2 regions of the Bacillus sp. AFS053548 genome follow, and region 2 is predicted to be linked to the other one. Evidence: a T-box and tRNA genes for the amino acid it is inferred to sense, from the RefSeq annotation. Region 2 holds a T-box; the other holds one or more tRNA genes.

Region 1 (7,619 bases), on a different contig from region 2:
GAAATTACACCCTTGTTAATTATGACAAAATTAGAGCAATATGATTACTCGGGTGCAACTGCACTTGCAATTGTGTTATTAGTAACTTCTTTCTTACTCTTATTGATCATTAGTATTTTTCAAAGATACGCAAATCGTGCTTTTGTTCAAGGGGGTAAGGGTTAAGCATGGAAAGAGAATTTAAGATAGAGAGAAAAATAGAAGTGAATGCTAGTACTGTGAAAAAAGCAAAATTGAACGGCAATGCGATTCCAATCATTTTAATTAGTATTGTCATACTTTTTTTAGCGCTTTTTTTATTTCTTCCATTAGTTTCCATTTTTATAAAGGCTTTACAAGATGGTTTTGGAGTTTATAAAGAAGCGATTGTAAATGATGAGACGTTAGCAGCAATTAAATTGACGTTTTTGGTAACGATTATTACGTTACCACTTAATGCGATTTTTGGCGTTTCGATTGCTTGGGCTACAACGAAATATAATTTTAAAGGAAAAAATATATTAGTAACTTTAATTGAACTTCCTTTTGCAGTGTCGCCAGTTGTAGCAGGATTTTTATTTGTTCTATTATTTAGTCCGAATAATGGGATTTTTGGTGGTTGGTTAAAGGAACATAATTTGAAAATCATCTTTTCAACCCCAGGAATTGTTCTAGCAACAATTTTTGTCACGTTGCCTTTTGTAGCGAAAGAATTAATTGCGGTTATGCAGGCAACAGGGAGTGCTGAAGAAGAAGCCGCACTAACTTTGGGTGCGAACGGATGGCATATTTTTTGGAAGGTGACACTTCCAAAAATTAAATGGGGACTTTTGTATGGCGTTATATTATGCAATGCAAGAGCGGTTGGAGAATTTGGTGCTGTATCAGTTGTATCTGGGCATATTCGCGGAGAAACAATTACAATGCCACTTCATATTGAAAATTTATATAATGAGTACCAATTTCCACAAGCATATACAGTTGCGTCACTCATGTCCATTTTTGCGATTCTGACATTACTTATTAAAAATATAATTGAATGGAAAGTTCTAAAGGAAGAGAAACAATAGGAGAGGATCGTATGTCAATTAAAGTTTTAAATGTAATAAAAAGTTATGAAAATGAAACTGCCTTAAAAGGAATTGATTTAAATATAAAAAAAGGGGAATTAGTTGCTTTATTAGGTCCATCCGGGTCGGGTAAAACAACATTGTTGCGAATAATTGCCGGTTTAGAAAATCCAGATTTGGGTGAAATATTTTTTGAAGATCAGGATGTAGCAAATGTGCAGGTAAAAGAAAGAAATGTAGGATTTGTATTCCAGCATTATGCTTTATTTCAGCACATGACTGTTTTTGAAAATATTGCTTTTGGTTTGAAGGTTAGACCAAGAGCTACACGTCCTTTAAAAAGAAAAATTAATGAGAAAGTGATGGAATTACTATCTTTAGTAAAATTAGAAAGCTTTGCTAATCGATTTCCTTCTCAATTATCTGGTGGACAAAGGCAACGTGTTGCATTAGCAAGGGCATTAGCTGTTGAACCAAGTGTATTATTATTAGATGAACCATTTGGGGCATTAGATGCAAAAGTTCGAAAGGATTTAAGAAGGTGGTTACGTAAACTTCATGATGAGATTCATATTACGAGTATATTTGTAACACATGATCAAGAGGAAGCACTTGAAGTTGCAGATCGAGTTGTCATTATGAATGGAGGGACGATTGAACAAATCGGAACACCTGAAGAAGTTTACCATACGCCAGCAAGTCCGTTTGTTTATGATTTTCTTGGCAAAGTAAATTTATTTCATGGAAGGATCAATAAGGGGAGCTTAATAAGTGGAGGATTAGAAATCCCGTTACCCGAATTAGATGAACAAGAACATAAAGAACATAAAGAGGTTACTGGTTATGTTCGTCCTCATCAAATTACAATCGAAAAATTTGAAACAAATCAAACGTCGATCAGTGCAATCGTAACTCATATTCATGCTGTAGGACCTATCGTATATGTGGAAGTTCTACGGGAAGATACAAATGATTATGTTGAAATTGAACTGATGAATGAATTATTTTACGAACTAAATATTCAACTTGGAGAAAGGGTATTTGTCCGTCCTAATGAATTGAAGGTATTTAGTCCTCAAGATTATTCTATTTGAAAAGATAGGAAAAAATAAAAAGGTTAAGGAGCAGTGTCCTTAACCTTTTTGTTATTATTAACCTTTTGCTGCTTCTAGTTCAGCTAGTTTTTCTTTGGCAATGATATCGATTTCGCGTTTTAGTTCTTCAACCATTGTTGCTTCTGGTACTTTACGTACGATTTCCCCGTGACGGAATAGTAATCCTTCACCACGAGCTCCAGCAATACCGATGTCTGCTTCGCGTGCTTCACCAGGACCGTTTACTGCACATCCAAGTACGGCAACTTTAATTGGTACTTTTAATGTTGAAATGTATTCTTCAACATCATTCGCAATACTAATTAAGTCAATTTCGATTCGACCACATGTTGGGCAAGAAATTAATGTCGCAGCGTTTGAAGATAAACCGAAAGATTTAAGTAATTCTCTTGCAACTTTTACTTCTTCAACTGGATCTGCGCTTAATGAGATACGCATTGTATTTCCGATCCCTTTACTAATGATTGCACCTAAACCAGCGGCACTCTTAACTGTACCAGCAAATAAAGTGCCTGATTCAGTAATACCTAAATGTAAAGGATAATTGAATGCTTTTGAAGCTTTTTCATATGCCTCAATTGCAAGGTTTACATCAGATGCTTTCATCGAAACGATGATGTCATGGAAATCTAAATCTTCAAGGATTTTAATATGATGTAATGCACTTTCAACCATTCCATCAGCAGTTGGGTAACCATATTTCTCTAAGATTCGTTTTTCTAATGAACCAGCATTAACACCGATACGAATTGGAATTCCTTTAGCTTTAGCAGCATTCACTACTGCTTCAACTTTTTCTTTACGACCGATATTACCTGGATTAATTCTTATTTTATCTACTCCGCCTTCAATTGCTTTTAAGGCTAATTTATAATCAAAGTGTATATCTGCAACAAGTGGTATGTTAATTTGTTTTTTAATATCAGCAATTGCATTCGCAGCTCTTTCGTCTGGTACTGCAACTCGAACAATCTGACATCCAGCTTCTTCAAGTCGTTTAATTTCTGCAACTGTTGCTTCAACATCGTGTGTTTTTGTCGTTGTCATACTTTGGATCGAAATTTCATTCGCTCCACCAACAACTACATTACCTACTTTAACTGCACGTGTTTTACTTCTATGTGTAATTTCGTTCACGAGTAACTCGCTCCTTCAAAAATAACTTTATTTCTATTTTGTATAAATCTACATTATCATATTTTCTACATGATTACTCTTTTTATCAACTGGTTCTAAAGAAATATATCACAAATTTTATTTTTGTGAAGAGTAAATTGGGAATTTATATGATTTTCCACTTTGAATTTTAGCAGGTGAAAGTCCATTGTTTAATGCACTAAAATCTTTTGTAATTTGGCTAATTGGCTGGTTAAAATCAGGGTTAAGGTCTTCGATAATTCCTAAAACAGTGTCACCATTTTTAACTTGAATTTTTTCATATTTTAGAAGTGAGGTTGCTTTTGTTTCTGATTTTGTTGCTTTTGCCACTGTAGCTATATGTTTAGTTGGGATTGTCCCTACTTGTAGGTCAAAAAATATTATATATGCAAGCAATAAAGAACCTAGTAAAAAAGCTATTTTTTTCATTAATAATCACTCCTTTTGTAGACTATATGCTTGTCCACAACGAATATTCCTACTAGGAGCTTGGACTAATAAATATTTTAGCAAAAAAAAAGAAGTGTGAAACACACTTCAGTAAACATTATTTTTTAGAAGGTAAATTTTTAATTGTTAATGTGTACATACCAACTGTAATCAAAATAAAAATTAAAGTTTGGAATGGAATATTTATTTTCAATAACCCTAGCAATAAATAGATAACAGTAGGTAGTGTTAAGCTATACGAAACCATTGCAAAGCGTTGTCTAAAAGGCAAGTGCTTAGTCGATTTAAATAAAGCTGTTAAAAACGCTAATAATGTAGCAACTATAAATATGAAGATACAAGAGCCTAAATAAAATAGGGAAAATAATGCGATTAAAAATACTGGAAGAGCTTCTTTAATATTTTTAATAAATTTTGAAACGTCTGCTTTGTTTATTTTTGTAGATTTTAATGAAGGGTAAGGGTAATCTTGCTCTCCTTTATCATTTTTAATAATTACTCTATTTTTTAAAACAACAACAGCAAATTGTTCATTTTTTAATTTTGAAGGTATAACTGTTTCATTTGGATAAAAAGCATATTTATATTCGCCGATATTTCGTTCGAACGGCGTATTATCGTTAATTGATATAGCTCCTTTGTTTAAAGAAATTGACTGAATATTGTCTTTAAGCAAATCAGAAACATTGTTCACCTGAAGCTTCACATTTTTTTCAAATGAAAAGAAACCCGGAAGAGTATATAAAATTGCTAGTAGGAAAAGAAAAAAGATTGTTTTACCGATTTTTTGGAGTCTATATCTTGATATTGTTTTTGGAGAGTATAAACTAAACCAAAATTGTTTAAATATATTCATAAACTCATCCTTTCTTATTTAATGTTATTTCACTTCCCGAAATTTATTATGTAACTTTCGGGCTATTTTGTATATTATAATCTTTTTTTGGTCATTGAATATTAAACTTTAATTAAAATGATAAGAGTAAATAAGAAGAGCAAGACAATGGTTTAAGAATCGTACTTAAGTTTGGCTTTAAATCTCGATAAAACAATTTATTTTCACTAAAAAATAATTAATATAAATTAATAATCAAAAAAATAATAAAAAGTATTGACGTCTAGTTTGAAACATGATAAATTAAATATTGTCTTAAGGACAACACGAATTATTCCGCAGTAGCTCAGTGGTAGAGCACTCGGCTGTTAACCGAGTGGTCGTAGGTTCGAACCCTACCTGCGGAGCCATTTATATAGTTTGGCGGTGTAGCTCAGCTGGCTAGAGCGTACGGTTCATACCCGTGAGGTCGTGGGTTCGACTCCCTCCGCCGCTACCAATATTTTATTATGGAGTAATACCCAAGTCCGGCTGAAGGGATCGGTCTTGAAAACCGACAGGGGTGTAACAGCCCGCGGGGGTTCGAATCCCTCTTACTCCTTAATTAGTGAAAAAGTTTTCAACTTTCATGTTGAAGACTTTTTTCGTTTTTTATATCTTCTATGATCCCCAACGCTTAAATAATTTTCTTCCAAAAATTAATCTTTTTTACTTTCTTTCCCTTTTCTCAAGCATAACTATTGAAATCTTTCGGTATATTTGATAACTTTAAATTGAAATTCACTATTATCTTTGGGAGGAAATAAAAAATGTCAAAATTTGAATTACCACAATTACCTTATGCTTATGATGCATTAGAGCCACACTTTGATAAAGAAACAATGAATATTCACCACACTCGTCACCACAATACATATGTAACAAACTTAAACGCTGCTTTAGAAGGTAAAGAAGTAGCTACTTCTTCAATTGAAGAATTAATTTCAAACTTAGATGCACTTCCAGAAGGTATCCGTACAGCTGTACGTAACAATGGTGGTGGACATGCTAACCATAGCTTATTCTGGACTTTATTAACTCCAGAAGGCACAGGCACTCCAGTTGGTGAAGTTGCTGAAGCAATTAACGCTAAATTCGGTAGCTTAGATGAGTTAAAAGCTGCTTTCACTCAAGCTGCATTAACTCGTTTCGGTTCTGGTTGGGCTTGGTTAGTAGTAAACAATGGTGAGTTAGAAGTGACTAGCACAGCTAACCAAGATTCACCTTTAATGGAAGGTAAAACTCCTATCTTAGGTTTAGATGTATGGGAGCATGCTTACTACTTAAACTACCAAAACAAACGCCCTGATTACGTTGGTGCATTCTGGAATGTAGTAAACTGGGAAAAAGTAGAAGAATTATACCAAGCTGCTAAATAATTTATAAAAAATGAACACTACTTAATTTATTTAAGTAGTGTTTTTTTTTTATGTTTCAAAAAAGGATAAATTTTCATTTACTCGGAAAACTAGTTCATGAGACAAAGGAGAGTTTAATATGAGTAAGTGGAAATTTTTATTAGGTGACGTAGATTTAAATAAAGATTTAGTTCTTTTACTGAGTGTCGGTGGATTGTTTACTTTAGCGACAGCTTTATCTAGTACATTTGTAAATGTTTATTTGTGGAAGCAATCAAATAATTATTTACCAATTGCTTCGTACCAATTTTCGATCGCATTTTTTCAAGCTCTTACATTCGTAATAGCAGGCAGATTAGCTAAAACAATTGATCGAGTTGTCATTTTAAGAGTGGGTATTTCTTTTTTGGCGATATTCTACATAGTCGTTTTACTATTTGAAACGAAGACATTATTAGCAACAATTTTGATTGGAGCGATTTTAGGGGTAGGTAATGGCTGTTACTATTTAGCGTTTAACTTATTAACGTTTGAAGTTACTGAACCTGAAACTAGACAATTTTTTAATGGTTTTTTAGGGCTAATTAATTCGTTCACGGGAATGCTTGGCCCATTTATAGCTGGAGCGATTATTTCTTCAATGATCGGAAATAAAGGTTATCATTTTGTGTTTCTTGCTGCAGTTATTTTATTTATATGTGCAGTAGTCTTAAGTTATTTCTTAGTTAGACGGGAACTTGATAGTGAATTCAATATTAAGCGCGTCATTCAAGAAAGAAAATTAAATGAAAATTGGCGGAAAGTAACTTATGCTAATTTCTTTCAGGGGATTCGTGAAGGGATTTTTATGTTTGTTATTTCAATTTATATTTACTTATCTACGGGAAGTGAATTTGCTCTGGGGAAATACGGATTAATTACATCGTTAATTAGCTTTATTACCTATTATATTGTTACAAGGATTATAAAAGAAAATTTTAGAATGAAAGCTATATTTATTGGTGGTTTTCTATTATTCTGCGCTGTTTTTGTAATCGCTTTTAAAGTTTCGTTTCCTTTATTAATCATTTACGGTGCAATAATTTCTTTGGCATATCCAATCATTTTAGTACCTTACTTATCTTTAACATATGATATAATAGGAAAATCGTATAAGGCCAGGGAATATAGAGTGGAATATATCGTAATACGTGAAGTGTATTTAAATAGCGGTAGAATGTTTTCTATTGCAGTTTTCATTGTATGTACATCACTATTCCAACCAGAACAAGTTATTCCATTATTAATGTGTTTATTTGGTGCAGGACACTTTTTGGTCTATTTCGTAATGAGAAAATTAGAATATAAGCATGCTTAAGTATTGTCACTAAATTGTCAAAAACTTAGCAGTGATTCTTTTTTCCAAATCATTAAAATATTAATATGTAGAATTAGTAATTGTTGAAAAAAGAGGAGAAAAAATGAATAAGCCTAAGAAATATAAAATCACATTACCAACACGACTGAATACACTATTTTTTCTTGTGTTTGTCTTATTTTCTTTTTTAATTCTAAGATTAGGTGTCGTACAAATTGTTAAAGGTGAAGACTATAAATTAGAATTAGAGCGTACAGA
Region 2 (7,619 bases):
CTTCTTCTGTAAAGCAATCTAATATTCTAGAAATCTTTTGAACTGAAGAGATCATTAGATCCCCTCCTCTTTGATGCTAAAAAATCTCATAAAATCCCTGCTTTCTAAAATTAATCAGTTAACTTTAGAATTCGCTAGATTAGTCGATACTCCTTTTAAGTTTTTTGCTCCGTTTAATGCATCGTCCACCATACTAAACGTTTTCTTACGTTTCATTTGGTTATAGTAAATGGCTCTTTTTCGAATTGGATCACCAGTATAATATCTTTCATATTGAAGTGCTCTTTGTCCAAAAGCTTCTCCACATAAATCCCATGCAAGTTTGAATAATTGAACTCGGTCTAAAGAGGATACCCCTTCACGTCCAACATAGTATTTATCCATAGCATCTCTTAGCTCAGGATGTTCAAAGTCTGCTTCTGTTGGTGACATTAATAAGCCACCTGCACCAATTGTTTGAATCACTTCAATTGCTCTTGGGTACATAGTTGGAAGCAAGCCACGAATCGTCTCAAGTGGTTCCCATGCCGGTCTTACTTCGCCTGAAGGTAATGTCTCATACTCTATTTCGGAAACTCGAAGTAAAGCACGAATTGTTTCAACTGATTGTAGTAATTCACCTAAGTCATTTTGGACATTTAAATAAACATCTACTCCAATTGAATCAGCTAACCTGCATGCTACCTCTACTGCAAAAGCTAATTTTACGTAGCCTCTTACGCCAGACTGGTGAGCAGGCTGTTGTGCAATACCTGTTTTTGGATATAGATTATTTGCAGCTTCAACATTATTATGAATAAATACACGATTCCAAGGAATTAACACATCTTCAAATACAAGGACAGCATCCATTTCTTCGAATCTAGATGCTAATGGATGATCAAAAAATGATCTTTTACCATCTTGCATTTGCTCTCTACATAAAATCTTTAATCCCGGCGTGTCAATCGGAAGTGCAAATGCTAAAGCATATCGCTCATCACCTTCGTGGAATCCAGGGAATGAATAAATAATGACTTCATCTGTAATTGGTGCTAATGTTGCAAGCATTTTAGCCCCTCTAACGACTAATCCATCAACCGTTTCTTCAACAGCACCTAAATGAGTAAATAAATCTTTTTGTTCATAAGATGGCTTGCTACGATCATTTTGTGGGTTAATAATTGCGTGCGTTAAGAAGATGTCGTTATCACGAACAAATTTGAAATAATTTTGGACATTTTTTGACCACTCTGGATTATATTTATCTAAAAACCATGAATTACTTGCCATTGAAGTTAAAACAATGTTCAAGAAATCTGGTGTTCTTCCCATTAAACCAAATGTTGACTTTGCATATGCTTCGAACAAATCTCCACGCTTTTTAATATCTTCAGATGACTTAGGCACTAAAAATGCATTAGAAATTCGCTCACCAGTTTCTTCACAAATATGTGTGATTTTGTCTTGATAAGCTGGATCGAACTGCATATCATATAATTTTGCAATCTCTAGAATCGGTTGTTTGAAAACTGGATGGTTTACGATATCTTCTACCTTTTCTCCACCTAGCCATACTTCTGGCTTCTTAGATCTTAGTCCATCAATATATTGCGCTCCTGTACGAATACCCATTTAATAATTCCTCCACTCCGATATGTAATTTTTTGAACATTTTTTTTAAATCGAATTCGGAAAATTTTTAAAGCGCTTTCAAAAAGAACGATTTCACGATCTTAAATTATTTACACCACCTACTACCTTTTGTTTAACTTAATTTTACTATAAAAAATTATAAAATTTTGAACAATCAAAAAATTTCACAATGTGAAATTTCTTATAAAAAAAATGATTAAATTAATTTTTTACACATGCAAAAAAAAAATAAGACGTCATTTCGCGTCTTATTTAAAGTCCTTCCAAGAGATATTGCTCTCGTTTAATAACTCTTCGAATGATTTATTTTTCTCACGTAATCTCTTTTCTTCACGAATACGTGCTTCTTCTTCCTCCTTTATCTTCGTTTCATTTTCTTGCAATTGTTTTTTTGTATTTTTTAATTTTTGAAGAATTTCTTCATTCATTAATGATCCTAATGATATTTTTTCCTTCTGTTCATACGCCGGTTTTACAGGCTGCTGTGGTTTTCTTTTTTTCATTTTATTTCACCTTCCATTTCCATTATTTTATCATTAATTTATAGTAGAAAGAGAAGTATTTCATCTTTGCTTTTATTATAAAACTACTATTTCTCTTTTTTCAAATGCTAAAACTCAGATTCTTTTGGTTCTTCATAAAAACAATAGGATGCCGCAGCATCCTATTGTTCATTTTTATATTAAAAATCTGCATTTCCTGGTGTACGTGGGAATGGTATTACATCACGGATGTTTTTCATTCCTGTTAAATACATAACAAGTCGCTCAAATCCAATTCCATAACCAGAATGTTTTGTACCGCCGTATTTTCTAAGCTCTAGATACCACCAGTAATCTTCTTCATTCATACCAAGTTCTTTGATTCGCTCTACAAGGACGTCTTCTCTTTCTTCACGTTGACTTCCTCCGATTAATTCGCCAATACCAGGAACTAATAAGTCGGTCGCAGCTACTGTTTTGCCATCCTCATTCGCTCTCATATAAAATGCTTTAATTTCTTTCGGATAGTCAGTTACGTATACTGGACGCTTGTAAATTTCCTCACTTAAGTAACGTTCATGTTCAGTTTGTAAATCTGTTCCCCATTCTACTGGGTAGTCAAACTTTTTACCAGAGTTCTGTAATAATTCAACAGCTTCAGTATAAGTAACTCTACCAAAGTCAGATTCTAATGCATTCTTTAATCTTTCAATAAGTGTTTTATCAATAAAGCTATTAAAGAAGTCCATTTCTTCAGGTGCATGTTCAAATACGTAATTAATTACAAACTTAACCATGTCTTCACCAAGATCCATGATATCTGGTAGTTCTGCAAAAGCAACTTCCGGCTCAATCATCCAGAATTCTGCGGCATGTCGTGCAGTATTTGAATTTTCTGCTCTAAAAGTCGGACCAAATGTATACACATTACGGAAAGCAAGGGCATAAGCTTCACCATTTAATTGTCCACTTACAGTTAAGTTAGTTTCTTTGCCGAAGAAATCCGCGCCGTCATCCACTTTTCCACCTTCAGCTTTTGGAACTTGGTTCAGATCCATTGTAGTCACACGGAACATCTCTCCTGCGCCTTCTGTGTCACTTCCAGTAATAATCGGTGTATGTACATAAACATATCCTTTTTCTTGAAAGAATTTATGAATGGCATATGATGCAAGTGATCTTACTCTGAAAACCGCTGAATATGCATTCGTTCTTGGACGTAAATGTGCTATTGTTCTTAAATATTCAAGAGAATGTCTCTTTTTTTGTAATGGATAATCTGTATCTGATAATCCTTCAATCACAATTTTTGTTGCCTTAATTTCAAAAGGTTGTTTCATTTCCGGAGTTGGAATAAATTCACCTTCTATTAAAACAGTAGAGCTAATCGGTAACTTCGTAATTTCTTTGAAATTATCAAGATTGTCCTCAAATACTATTTGTACACTCTTAAAGAATGTACCGTCGTTTAACTCCATAAAACCAATTGTTTTAGAATCACGAAGAGTTCGAATCCATCCTGAAATTTGAACGGTTTTGTCTTTAAAATTTTCTTGATTTCTGTATAAATCTTTTACTACAGTCTTTATCATAATTAGCCTCCTTATGTTAATTTTCCAATAAAAAAAGCCTTCTATCCCTATAAAAGGGACGAAAGACTAACTTCCGCGGTACCACCCAAATTGTCATAATATGACCAACTTTAAAGCTAACACTGCTTATCCCAGTTAATAACGTGCTGGTAACGTCTAAGCCTACTTAAGAGATCCCGTTCGGTTAGAACTCAAAGGTGTTCTTCATTCATGCTTCATCACTAGGCTTCCACCGTCCCTAGCTCGCTATCGAATATAGCAAAAACTACTTTCCTTTTCATCGATTTAAAATATGTAGTTTTTAAAGGAATTTTTCTTGTATAATTTATCATAAATTATAATCTCTTGTCTAGTTGTCCCCTAAAATATATTCATTTGAATCTCTACTTTTAAACATCTTAAATTAATTGAATCTATTTGACACACAACATTTCCCACTTAGAGCCTTTACAAAACCATTCTTAACAAGTGCAAATTACATTTTTTCCAGCGACATTCTTCTCTCGGTCTTGCATTTATATTAACGTTTGTAGAATATACACTTGCCACTGCATAGTCGATCGCTGTTAACAATGGATTACCAGTGGCTAACCCATTGTCTGTAAAATAAAGCGTTGCTACACCATTGCATCATGTTGCTTGTCCATACACAATTCGCTTTACTTTTTTAGGATGCGATTCTCCTGCTTTCAACACTTGAAAAGCTGTTGGCGATAGTGAAAAAAATTTAACGCTCATATCGATTCCCCTTGTAATAATTTGATATCTATTACAAAAACAAAATTTGCTGATATTTGTATCATTCAAAGATACTCAGTTAGTAAAAAGAAGGATTGTCCAAAGTATATCTTCCCTTTTTACTTCCTCATAGACAGCTTATGGGTAATCAAACTCCATTACTCATGAATCTGTTATATCATGGGAGGATTTTTTATGAACATTAAGCGATCAATGATCAATTTTCAAACTTATCATTTTTGATTTAATTGTCAAAATCCATTTAATAAATTTTCTTTTTCCTATGATACACTTTACTAAAAAGGAGGGTTTTTTATGGCTAGAGCAGAAGAATTGTTAAAGGATAAATTTGTTTGTTCGAAATGTAAACATACACACGCTAAAACTAAAGAAGTATCAATGTCTGGTTCAGGTTTAAGTAAGCTACTTGATATTGATTATAATCATTTTTTATTTGTTTCTTGTTTAAATTGTGGTTTTGTTGAGGTTTATAATCCTTCAATTTTAGAAGGTAAAACCCGTGGTGAGTTAACTACAATTCTTGATATTCTTTTTGGATAGAGAGTGATGGTTCTATTATGATGATTTGGCTTGTTGTAGCTGTTCTTTTTCTCATTTATTTTATTGGAGTTGGCTATTATTTTACGCAGCAAGTTTTGTTTATGAAAACAAATTCACTTGAGTTTATTTATCAGCGCGAGTTGGAAAATTTCCGATTTGATGAAGGATTGTATCGTTCTGTTCAAAAACAACCCTTTTCTATTCAATCTCGTTATGGGTATGAATTAAAGGGATACTTGTTTGAGGCCTTTGATACAAATAATTGGGTTATTATTACACATGGTATAACGGTTAATAAGAATAACTCTATTAAATATGCTGAGCTATTTTTAAAGCTTGGTTTTAATGTACTTACTTATGATCATAGGCGACATGGGGAGTCAGGTGGACAAACAACTAGCTACGGATATTATGAGAAATATGACTTACAAACTGTGGTTCAATATTTAAAGGATTTAAAAGGTGAGATTGTTCTTGGCATTCATGGGGAGTCAATGGGAGCTTGCACAATGTTACAATATGCTGGTTTTGTTGAGGATTCTGCAGCCTTCTATATTTCAGACTGTGCGTTCTCTACATTTGAGGAACAGCTTACATATCGTTTGAAAATGGATTATAAACTTCCTAAATGGGCAATCCTTCCAGTTTCTAGCATTTGGTTAAAGCTTCGGAATGGATTTTTCATTAAAGATATTTCCCCTTTACTGGCAACACATAATATTAAAAATCCCGTTTTATTTGTTCATAGTAAACCAGATCCTTATATTCCATTTACACATACACTTAAATTATTTGAAGCGAAAAATCAAAATAAGAGAGAACTATTCATTGCTGAAAATGGTGCTCACGCTATGAGTTTAAATGAAAACAAAGATGATTACTATTCTATTGTTTCATCTTTTTTAAATAATATTGGCGTTAACCATCATTCAATATAAAAACTGGACAGAGTTATTTCTCTGTCCAGTTTTTATTCTTAAAGAGCTGCCTCTAAAATTTTCAATGCATCTTCTTGATCTAATTTTTTGAAGTAACCGAATGGACCGTATTTAACCGTTTTAGCAGCCATTTCAGGTAGTTGCTCTTTTGTAATACCGTACTCACTTAAACGACTTGGCGCACCTATCTGGTTCCAGAATGTACGTAAAGCTTTAATACCAGCTAATGCCCATTCTTCTTTTGACATTGATTCTTGCCTAATATCAAATACTCTATCTGCAAATTGACAGAAACGATCAACATTTTCGCTCATTACATATTCCATCCAATGAGGGAAAATAATGGCTAATCCTCCGCCGTGTGGAATATCTGTTACTGCAGAAACTGCATGTTCAATATTATGTGTAGCCCAATCACCTTGGACACCCATACTTAAGATCCCATTTAATGCCATCGTACCACTATATAATAGCGTTTCACGCGCTTCATAATCATCCAATTTCTCTACTGCGATTGGAGCAGTTTCAATTACTGTTTTTAAAATCCCCTCACAGAAACGATCTTGAATTTTTGTATTCGTTCCATGGTGGAAATATGACTCAATAACATGTGACATTATATCCACTGATCCGTAAACTGTTTGATCACGAGGAACTGTAAACGTATTTTGAGGATCTAGAATTGAAAACGTTGGGTAACTAAATTTACTTCCCCAACCTAATTTTTCATTTGTTTCCCAATTTGTAATAACTGACCCAGCGTTCATTTCTGAACCCGTTGCTGCAAGCGTTAATACTGTTCCAAATTTTAATGCATCTGTTGGGAATGCTTTACGAGTAATAACATCCCAAATCTCACCATCAAATTTCGCTCCAACTGCGATAGCTTTTGTACAGTCGATTACAGAACCACCACCAACAGCTAAAACAAAGTCAATATTTTCGTCTTTACAAATTTGTATACCTTTATGAACTGTTGATAATTTCGGATTTGGTTCAACTCCGCTTAGTTCATAAACTGTTTTATCAGCTTCTTTAAGAATGCCTACTATTTGATCGTATAGGCCATTTCTCTTAATACTTCCACCACCGTATACAAGTAAAACATTCTTTCCAAAGCTAGCAGCCTTTTCTTTTAACTTTTGTACACTATCTTTACCAAATATTAATTCTGTTGGATTTGCAAATGTAAAAAAATTCATATGTATCCCTCCTATTGTTCAAACTTAATTTTAACTTAAACAATCGAAAGGATGCATCTTAAACGACTTTTGTTTCGAATATTTTTTCATTTATTGGGAACACTAAATAATCGTATGAATGATTCATAATAAATCTAACTTTCTCATATTTAAATCCCACTTTTTCATATAGTCGGCGAGCAGAAGGTTTGTCTTGATCTACATTTAATGAAACTCGTGAAATCCCTTTGTTTTTGGCAAAAGAAAGTAATCCTTCTAATAATTCAGTTCCAATTCCTTTGCCTTGATAATCTGGATGCACTGACAATGTATCAATATAAAAATCTTCATCATCTGCTTCCTTATCTACTTTTACATTTTGAATATTTAAATTACGACTTATTATTTCAAGCATTTCACGATCAAGTACTGATAGTTCCATGGAATGGTAGGCTACAATCACTCCTACTACTTTTCCTTCAATTTCTTTAA

The links. The T-box of region 2 lies ahead of asnS (asparagine--tRNA ligase). A T-box ahead of a tRNA ligase gene usually reads a tRNA of that ligase, here a tRNA-Asn.
Region 1: it has a tRNA-Asn gene. The T-box ahead of asnS (asparagine--tRNA ligase) is inferred to sense a tRNA for this amino acid. The anticodon was not compared.

The regions. Positions count from the first base shown of each region.
Region 1 covers NZ_NUHI01000015.1:236,318-243,936, forward strand. The annotation lists gene cysT (sulfate ABC transporter permease subunit CysT) at 1-165, shown strand, start outside; gene cysW (sulfate ABC transporter permease subunit CysW) at 168-1,049, shown strand; gene CN946_RS09285 (sulfate/molybdate ABC transporter ATP-binding protein) at 1,061-2,143, shown strand; gene ispG (flavodoxin-dependent (E)-4-hydroxy-3-methylbut-2-enyl-diphosphate synthase) at 2,201-3,301, opposite strand; gene CN946_RS09295 (hypothetical protein) at 3,419-3,751, opposite strand; gene CN946_RS09300 (DUF1189 domain-containing protein) at 3,870-4,628, opposite strand; tRNA gene CN946_RS09305 (tRNA-Asn) at 4,943-5,017, shown strand; tRNA gene CN946_RS09310 (tRNA-Met) at 5,030-5,106, shown strand; tRNA gene CN946_RS09315 (tRNA-Ser) at 5,119-5,208, shown strand; gene CN946_RS09320 (superoxide dismutase) at 5,417-6,025, shown strand; gene CN946_RS09325 (MFS transporter) at 6,144-7,361, shown strand; gene CN946_RS09330 (peptidoglycan D,D-transpeptidase FtsI family protein) at 7,465-7,619, shown strand, end outside.
Region 2 covers NZ_NUHI01000006.1:77,575-85,193, reverse strand. The annotation lists gene CN946_RS04200 (IclR family transcriptional regulator) at 1-55, opposite strand, end outside; gene CN946_RS04195 (4-hydroxyphenylacetate 3-hydroxylase family protein) at 115-1,614, opposite strand; gene CN946_RS04190 (YqkE family protein) at 1,884-2,138, opposite strand; gene asnS (asparagine--tRNA ligase) at 2,318-3,709, opposite strand; T-box leader at 3,761-3,999, opposite strand; gene CN946_RS04175 (zinc ribbon domain-containing protein) at 4,763-5,008, shown strand; gene CN946_RS04170 (alpha/beta hydrolase) at 5,026-5,946, shown strand; gene CN946_RS04165 (iron-containing alcohol dehydrogenase) at 5,985-7,148, opposite strand; gene CN946_RS04160 (GNAT family N-acetyltransferase) at 7,207-7,619, opposite strand, start outside.